One region of the Actinomadura sp. 9N215 genome, then DNA from elsewhere that is predicted to be linked to it. Evidence: riboswitches for the same ligand, from Rfam matches in the RefSeq annotation. Region 1 holds a riboswitch; the other holds the start of a gene.
What was found. Region 1 has a riboswitch for ZMP and ZTP ahead of glyA (serine hydroxymethyltransferase). Riboswitches for the same ligand answer to the same signal wherever they lie in the genome.
Positions count from the first base shown of each region.

Region 1 (4,134 bases):
GCGCCAACCGGCACGAGACCCGCCCCAGCTTCGCGACGGACGTCGCGGTCCCCGAGACCTGGGATTGTCCGCGCTGCGGGTTCCCCGCCGGGCAGGACTCGGAGAACCCGCCGGCACCGCCGAAGACCGAGCCGTACAAGACGCACCTGGCGTACGTGAAGGAGCGCCGCAGCGACGAGGACGGCGAGGCCATCCTCGAAGAGGCGCTGGCCAAGCTCCGCCAGAAGCGCGCCGCGGTGAAGCAGGCTCTGGAGTCTGCCGCGCGCTGATCGAGCGCGCCCGCACGCCATCGCATGGCCCGGCCCCGCGAGGGGCACGGGCATGCGCCGTTCCGGGCACGGTCGAATATCCTTCGGGGAATCGGGCGTGCGGCCGCGTTTCGGGCGCGGGAGTTCGGCGTCCGGGTCCGGGGACGGTTCGGGAGGGGTGCGCATGGACGCGGTCGATCAGGCGATCCTGCGGCGGTTGCAGCGGGACGGGCGGCAGACGAACCGGGAGCTGGCGGACGCGGTCGGGATCGCCCCGTCCACGGCGCTGGAGCGGACGCGGGCGCTGCGGTCCCGCGGCGTCATCACCGGGTTCCACGCGGCGGTCGACCTGGAGCGGCTCGACCGCGGCGTGCAGGCGCTGATCTCGATCCGGATCCGGCCGCAGTCCCGCGAGGCGATCGAGTCGGCGCGCGACAGCATGGCCGCGATGCCCGAGTCCGTGGGGGTCTTCGTGGTGACGGGCAACGAGGACCTGTTCGTCCACGTGGCCGTGCCAAGTACCGCCTACCTGCGCGACTTCGTCCTGGACCGGGTGGCGCGCCGCAAGGAGTTCGTGGACGTCCGCACCCTCGTCGTGTTCGACTACGTCCAGCCGGTGGAGCAGGCCGAACTTCCGTCGTCCGAACGGCGCGAGAAGCGAACGTCCTACAGCTGATCGCCGGGCCGGTGCCGTGGCGGCGAACGATTGACGGGCTGGGCGAGCCCGTCCGAACGAACTGCGGCTAACCGGTCGAAAATCCGCGCTTTCTCCTAGCGTCGGACGCATGGACCGACGAAACAACTCATCCGGGACGCTGCTGATCCTCGCCGCGGGCGTCCTGTGGGGGACGGTCGGCCCGGCGCAGGTGCTGGCCGGGTCGTCCGCGAGCCCGGTGGCGATCGGCGGCGCCCGGATCCTCTTCGGCGGCGTGCTCCTCGCGGCGCTGGTGCTGGTGACGAACCGGCGGGCCTACGGCACGCTGTCGCGGCGGGCGTGGCCGCCGCTGCTGGCGGCGTCGGCCGCCACCGGGACGTTCCAGGCGTCGTTCTTCAGCGCGGTGGACCTCACCGGCGCCGCCGTCGCGACCGCCGTCGTGTTCGGTCTCGCCCCGGTCTCCACGGGGCTGTGCGAGCGGATCGTCCTGGGGTCCCGGCTGAGCCGCCGCTGGTGGACGGGCACCGCCTGCGCGATCGGCGGCGTCGCGCTGCTGATGGTGCTCGGCTCCGCCGTCCACGTCGACCCGGCCGGGATCGCGCTGAGCCTCCTCGGCGGGACGTGCTTCGGCGTCTACACCGTCTCGGCCAAGATCCTGTCCGGCCGGGACGTGGGCATGGCCGCGGCCGTGTCGGTGACCCTCCTCGCCGGCGGGTCGGCCCTGCTGCCGTGGACGCTGGCGGGGCTCCCGGCCCTCGCCGCGCCGCGGCCGGCGCTGCTCGTCGGCTGGCTCGGGATCGCCGCGACGGCCGCCGCGTACATGTTCTTCGTCACCGGCCTGCGGCGGGTGACGGCGGCGGCCGCGGGGACGCTCAGCCTCGTCGAGCCGCTCGTCGCGGCGGCGCTCGCGATCCTCGTGCTCGGCGAGCGCATGTCCGTGCCCGTCGCGGCCGGGTCGCTGCTGCTGCTCGGCGGGCTGTTCGTCGTGTCCGTCCCGGCGCGGTCGCCGCGCGGCCGGGACGCGGCTCGGTATGATGGCGCGCACGCGACTGGCGCAGTCAAGGTGGAGATGACCACCGGGGAGCGAAAGTAGTCCGCACACCGCGCGCCTGGGTGTACGGGTCCCCATCCGCCGGGGCGCCCGAGCCCCGGCGCGGACAGCGCGGAGGCATCCCATGCACGAACCGTCCGTTCCCCACCTGCACGCCGAGGACCCGGAGCTCGCCGGGCTGGTCGAGGACGAGGCGCGCCGCCAGTACGAGAAGCTGCGGCTCATCGCCTCGGAGAACTACGTGTCGCCCGCCGTCCTGGAGGCCGCCGGGACCGTCCTCACCAACAAGTACTCCGAGGGGTACGCGGGCAGGCGGTACTACGAGGGCCAGCAGTTCGTCGACCCGATCGAGACGCTCGCCGCCGACCGGGCGAAGGAGCTGTTCGGCGTCGAGCACGCCAACGTCCAGCCGTATTCGGGGTCGCCCGCGAACCTGGCCGTCTACATGGCGTTCCTGGAGCCTGGCGACCCGGTGATGGGGCTGTCGCTGCCGATGGGCGGGCACCTCACGCACGGCTGGTCGGTGTCGGCGACCGGCAAGTGGTTCCGGCCCGTCCGGTACGAGGTGCGCGCCGACACCGGGCGCGTCGACCTGGACCAGGTGCGCGACCTGGCGCTGAAGGAGCGGCCGAAGCTGATCTGGTGCGGCGGGACCGCGATCCCGCGGACGATCGACTTCCCGGCGTTCGCCGAGATCGCCCGCGAGGCGGGCGCGGTGCTGGCCGCCGACATCGCGCACATCGCGGGCCTGATCGCGGGCGGCGCGCACCCGTCGCCGGTCGGGCACGCCGACGTGATCACCACGACCACGCACAAGACGCTGCGCGGCCCCCGCGGCGCGATGATCATGTCGACGGCGGAGCACGCGAAGGCGGTCGACAAGGCCGTGTTCCCCGGGCTGCAGGGCGGCCCGCACAACCACACGACCGCGGCCATCGCCGTCGCGCTGAAGGAGGCGTCGCAGCCCGGGTTCGCGGTGTACGCGCGGCAGGTCGTCGCGAACGCCAAGGCCCTCGCCGCCGCGCTGCTGGACCGCGGCTACGACCTGACGTCCGGCGGCACCGACAACCACCTCATCCTGATCGACCTGACGAACAAGGGCATCGGCGGCAAGCCCGCCGCGCAGGCCCTCGACCGCGCCGGGATCGAGCTGAACTACAACGCCGTCCCGTTCGACCCGCGCAAGCCGTTCGACCCGTCCGGGCTGCGCGTCGGCACCGCCGCGATCACCACCCGCGGGCTCGGCGAGGAACGGATGCCGCAGGTCGCGGCCTGGATGGACGAGGTCGTGCAGGCCGCGTCCAAGCAGGACGAGAGCGTCGTGGAGCGGGTCGCGGGGCAGATCCGCGAGCTGCTCGCGTCCTACCCGATGCCCGGCTGGACGTCCGCGCCGTAGCCGCCTAAGCGCGGCGGAGGATCGTGATCATGCGCCAGGCGGCGGGGTCGGTGAGGGCGACCGCGTCCTGACCGGCCCCGAAGTCGCCGTACTGGGCGAGCACGTCCAGGCCGGCGGCGAGGCGGATCGCGGCGTCGAGCTCGGTGGCCGTCCAGAAGCGGTAGGGGACGACGTCGCGCAGCACCCGCGTGCCGCCGTCCCCGGTGATGGTCATCGTGACGTGGTCGTCGGCGATCTGGGTGACGGGGTCGAGCCGGTCGCCGGGCTCGCCCCACCGCACGCCGGCGCGGACGCCGCCGCGCTCGACCGTCCAGCCCGTGCTGACGGTCGGGTCGTCGGAGAGGCGGTCGCGCGGATGCGACATCTCCACGATGTACAGGCCGCCGGGGGACAGGTGCGCGGCGACCCGGCGCAGGTGCGCGACCAGCGCGTCGAGGGTCATCAGGTGGGACGTCGAGTCGAGCATGGTCACGATCAGGTCGAACCGGCGGCCCAGCTCGAACCGGGTCATGTCGTCGTGGACGACCGTCACCTCGACGCCCTCGCGCGCGGCCGCGCGGGCCGCGTAGGCGCACATCTCCGCGTTCAGATCGAGCGCCGTGGCGGCGACGCCGCGGCGGGCGAACTCCCGCGCGTGCTCGGCGGGACCGGCCGCCAGCTCCAGCACGGACGCGGGCTTCGCGCCGCGCTCGGCGCACCAGCCGAGCAGCGCGTCCACCTCGGCGGGAACGTCGCGGAACGAGCACGCCAGCTCGTACGCCCACGGGTCGTCGTAGATGCCGCT
Region 1 covers NZ_JBIRBA010000002.1:361,875-366,008, forward strand. The annotation lists gene ACH34T_RS04380 (RNA polymerase-binding protein RbpA) at 1-269, shown strand, start outside; gene ACH34T_RS04385 (Lrp/AsnC family transcriptional regulator) at 433-924, shown strand; partial or broken gene ACH34T_RS04390 (DMT family transporter) at 1,034-1,834, shown strand; ZMP/ZTP riboswitch at 1,939-2,025, shown strand; gene glyA (serine hydroxymethyltransferase) at 2,079-3,350, shown strand; gene ACH34T_RS04400 (class I SAM-dependent methyltransferase) at 3,355-4,134, opposite strand, start outside.

Region 2 (4,134 bases), on a different contig from region 1:
CGCGGCGACGACGACGTGTCAGTGGCGGTGGCCAAGCGGGTGGCCGCTCAGCTGCGGACCATCGACGCGCCGACCGTGCGGGTGGGCGGCGGTCCGCTGCTCGGCGACGAGACCAAGGCGCAGGCCCAGAAGGATCTCCAGAAGGCCGAGACGCTGTCGCTGCCGATCGTGCTGGTGCTGCTGCTGGTGGTCTTCGGCGGTCTGCTGGCCGCGGGGCTGCCGCTGATCGTGGCGATCGCCGGGATCGGCTCCACCTTCCTCATCCTGTACGGCATCAGCGAGATCACCGAGGTCTCGGTCTACGCCATCCAGATCACCACGATGCTGGGGCTCGGGCTCGCGGTGGACTACGCCCTGCTGATGGTCACCCGGTTCCGCGAGGCCAGGGCCACCGAGCCGGACGTCCGCGCCGCCGTGGACAAGACCATGGCCACCGCCGGGCGCACCGTGCTGTTCTCCGGCCTGACGGTCGCCGCGGGACTGGCCGGCCTGCTGGTCTTCTCCGACCCGTTCCTGCGCAGCGTCGGGTTCACCGGCGCGGCGGTGGTCGGGGTCGACATGCTCGCGGCCCTCACCCTGCTGCCCGCGCTGCTGGTCCGCTTCGGCAAGCGGATCCGCCCGGCGCGCGAGCGCAGGCACCAGGGCCGGACCTTCGGCACGATGGCCCGCATGGTCCAACGCCGGCCGCTGGCGGTCATGCTCGTCCTCGCCGCGGGCCTGCTGGTGATCGCCAGCCCGGCCGCCGAGCTGCACCTGTCCAACGGCGACGCGCGGTCCCTGCCCGCCGGCGCCCCCTCCCGCCAGCTGTTCGACGAGGCCGTCCGGCACTTCGGCACCGCGGCCGTCGCCACCCCCGTGACCGTCGTCGCCCAGGCCGACCCCAGCTCGTCGCAGGCCCGCCAGTTCCAGGACCGGGTGCGCACGCTGCCGGGCGTCGTCTCGGTGACCGGGCGCTCGCCGCGGCCGGGCGTCACCGTCCTGTCCGTGATCCCGAGGGTCCCGGCCGGCCAGCCCGCCGAGGACGGCTCGGTCGCCCGCCAGGTGGTGCGTGACGTACGCGACCTGCCCGCCCCCTTCCCCGTCACGGTGACCGGCGCCGCCGCCAAGATCGTGGACTACCAGGCGATGGTGGGCGCCCGGCTGCCGTGGGCGCTGCTGGTGAGCGTCATCATGACCCTGGCCCTGCTGTTCGCCTTCACCGGCTCGGTCCTGCTCCCCGTCAAGGCCGTGCTGTCGAACGCGCTGAGCCTGGGCGCGGCCCTCGGCCTGGTCGTCTGGATCTTCCAGGACGGTCACCTGGGCGTCAGCGGGCTCGGCGCCCTCGACTCCACCGCCCCGATCCTGATCGCCGCGATCGCGTTCGGGCTGTCGACGGACTACGAGGTGTTCCTGCTGGCCAGGATCCGCGAGGAGTGGCGGCGCGAGGGCGCCACCCCGGACTCCGCGGTGGCGCTGGGCCTGCAGCGCAGCGGCCGGGTCGTCACCTGCGCGGCCCTGCTGCTGATGGTGGTCTTCGCCTGCTTCACCCTTGGCGGCTTCTCCCCGATCAAACAGATCGGCCTGGGCCTCACGCTGGCCATCGCGCTGGACGCCACCGTGGTGCGGATGCTCATCGTGCCCGCCACGATGACCGTCCTGGGCCGGCGGGCCTGGTGGGCACCGCCCGCCATGACCCGCTGGCACGCACGCCACGGCCTGACCGAATCCCCCTGACAGCGACAAGCCCACCGCCGGGTTTGTCATTGCTGTGCCTGGTCATCGGGGGCCCGCGTTGTGTTCGTCCAGACCTTTGAAGACGGTCAGCGCGTCACTGATGGCGGCGACGTCGTGAGTGCGGATGAAGTCCACACCCTGACGTGCGGCATACAGTTCCGCCGCCAACGTGGCGGGACCGATACGCTCCAGGTCGCGCCCGGTGAGCGCCCGGAGGAACGACTTGCGCGAAGGCGATACCAGGACCGGCAGGCCGAAGCGGGACTTCAGCGTCCGCAGCCGCGACAGGGCCATTACCGACGGCTCTGGAGTGCGCCCGAGAAAGTAGCCGAGTCCAGGGTCGATGACCAGCCGTTCCGGGTTGACGCCCGCCGCCTGAAGTGCGGTCAGGCGCTTGCAGAAGAACCGCTCGATGCCCGTCCACACGGTTTCTGCATCGGTCAGCACCTTGGTGGCGGGCCCTGTCCGCTGGACGGAGTGCATGACGACGAGCCGGCAGCTCATGCCGGCCAACTCCCGGTACCGGCCAGGATCGGGAAAGCCCTGGATGTCGTTGAGGTAATCGGCCCCGCGTGCGACGGCAAAACGCTGGGTCTCGGGACGAAAGGAGTCCACCGACACCGGTATGCCATCAGCGACCAGTTCGTCGATGACGCCGGCCAGCCGCCGTATCTCCTCATCGGCGGACACCGGCTGCGAATCCGGATGACTCGCCGCAGGGCCGAGCTCAATGACGTCGGCGCCCTCCGCGCGCAATCGCCGGGCGTGCGCCACCGCGTCTTCGGCGTCCAGGAACCTGCCGCCGTCCGAAAACGAGTCGGCGGTGATGTTGACGACGCCGATCAGCCGAGGCCGAGCCGAGGGAAGAAGGAGGGAGGGATCCGGATGCCGCATAGCGCCGCTTCTCCTAGTTTCGACCAGAAGCCCAGGCGCACGGCACAACATCTTGAAACGGAGCCGCTTCCCGATGGTTACATCCATCCCAAGACGCCAGTCACGGCTCGATCGCACTTTACCAAGAGCTGAATTCTCCGGGGCAGGAGCTCCCGCCTGACCCACTGTGTCGGCCAGCACAGAGCGACGCATTGGCCACTTAGGGTCAAGAACCGTCCTGGCGGGGTCTCGGCTCGTAGGTTCTTGGCTAACACACCCCAGGGGGCTTACGGGAGGCCGGTGTGGTCGCTGACGGAGACGGCGCCCAGGTCAGCGTCGAGGGCGCGTTCAAGGGCCAGCTCGTCGTGGGGGACAACAACGTCGTCGTTCACTCGGGTGGCGCCGCCGAGGTGGTGGTGAGGCATGAGCCGATGCCCGCGCCCCGGCCGCGGAGCCGGCCCGCCGGAACGCCCCTGCCCTTCGACGAGCCAGACCTCCTCGGCCGCGCCCCCGACGTCGACCGCGTCGTCCGGTTACTCGGCGAGCGGACGCCGGTCCAGGTCACCGGGCCGCCGGGCATCGGCAAGTCCGCGCTGCTGCGCGCGGCGGGGGTGCGGCGCCAGGCCGCCGGGACGGACGTGGTCCATCTCGCCGCAGCCGGTATGGACGTCGAGGACGTTCTCCAGGAGCTCTTCCAGACCTGCTACGACACCCGGCACTACCGGCCCGCGCGGCCTCAGCTCCGGCGGCTGATGGGGACGATCAACGCGCTCGTCCTCGTGGACGACTTCGGCGGCGACGCCGACGACCTGGCCACGCTTCTGGACGCGCTCCCCGGCTGCGGCGTCGCCGTCGCGACGCCGCGGCGGCTGCCCTGGGACGGCGAGACGTTCGAGCTCGCCGGGTTGGGTCTCGACAGCGCGGTGGAACTGCTCGTCCGGGAGACCGGGAGGGAGTGCTCGGCGGAGGAGCGGCGGCTCGCGGAGCGGTTCGCCGGGTCCGTGGACGGGCATCCCGCGGCGCTCGTCCAGGCCGGGACGGCCCTGCGGTCGGCCGCGGTCGAGGACGTCCCCGCCGACCTGGACGCGCTGGCCGGGGCGCTCGCCACGGGACTCGGCGACACGGCGCGGGACGTTCTGGCCACCCTGCGCGCCGCCGAGGGCGTCGCCGTCCCGCCCGGTCTCGTCGCCGAACTGACCGGGAGTGTCGGTGCGGACGCCGCCGGGAAGGCGCTGGAACGGCTGGAGACCGCCGGGCTCGCCGCCCGGGAAGGAGCCGGATACAGCCTGTGCGGGCCGCTCGCCCACAAGGTCACGCGCGAGGATCCCCCGACGGAACCGGGCCGCCGCGCCGCGGTGCTGGCGGCCTGGGCCCGCTCGGCGAGCGCGGACGAGATCTCGGCCGCCGGGCCTCTCGTGGCGGCCGTCCTGGAGACCGCGGTCGAGGGAGGCCATCACGCCGCGGCCCGGGACCTGGCCAGGGCGGTCGCGCCGGCCCTGTGCCTGACCTTGCGCTGGGGGGCGTGGCGCCGCGTCCTCGCGCTCGGCC
Region 2 covers NZ_JBIRBA010000001.1:197,261-201,394, reverse strand. The annotation lists gene ACH34T_RS00890 (MMPL family transporter) at 1-1,713, shown strand, start outside; gene folP (dihydropteroate synthase) at 1,756-2,607, opposite strand; ZMP/ZTP riboswitch at 2,630-2,721, opposite strand; gene ACH34T_RS00880 (hypothetical protein) at 2,889-4,134, shown strand, end outside.
Region 2: linked by a shared signal. The riboswitch ahead of folP (dihydropteroate synthase) and the one ahead of glyA (serine hydroxymethyltransferase) in region 1 are both predicted to bind ZMP and ZTP.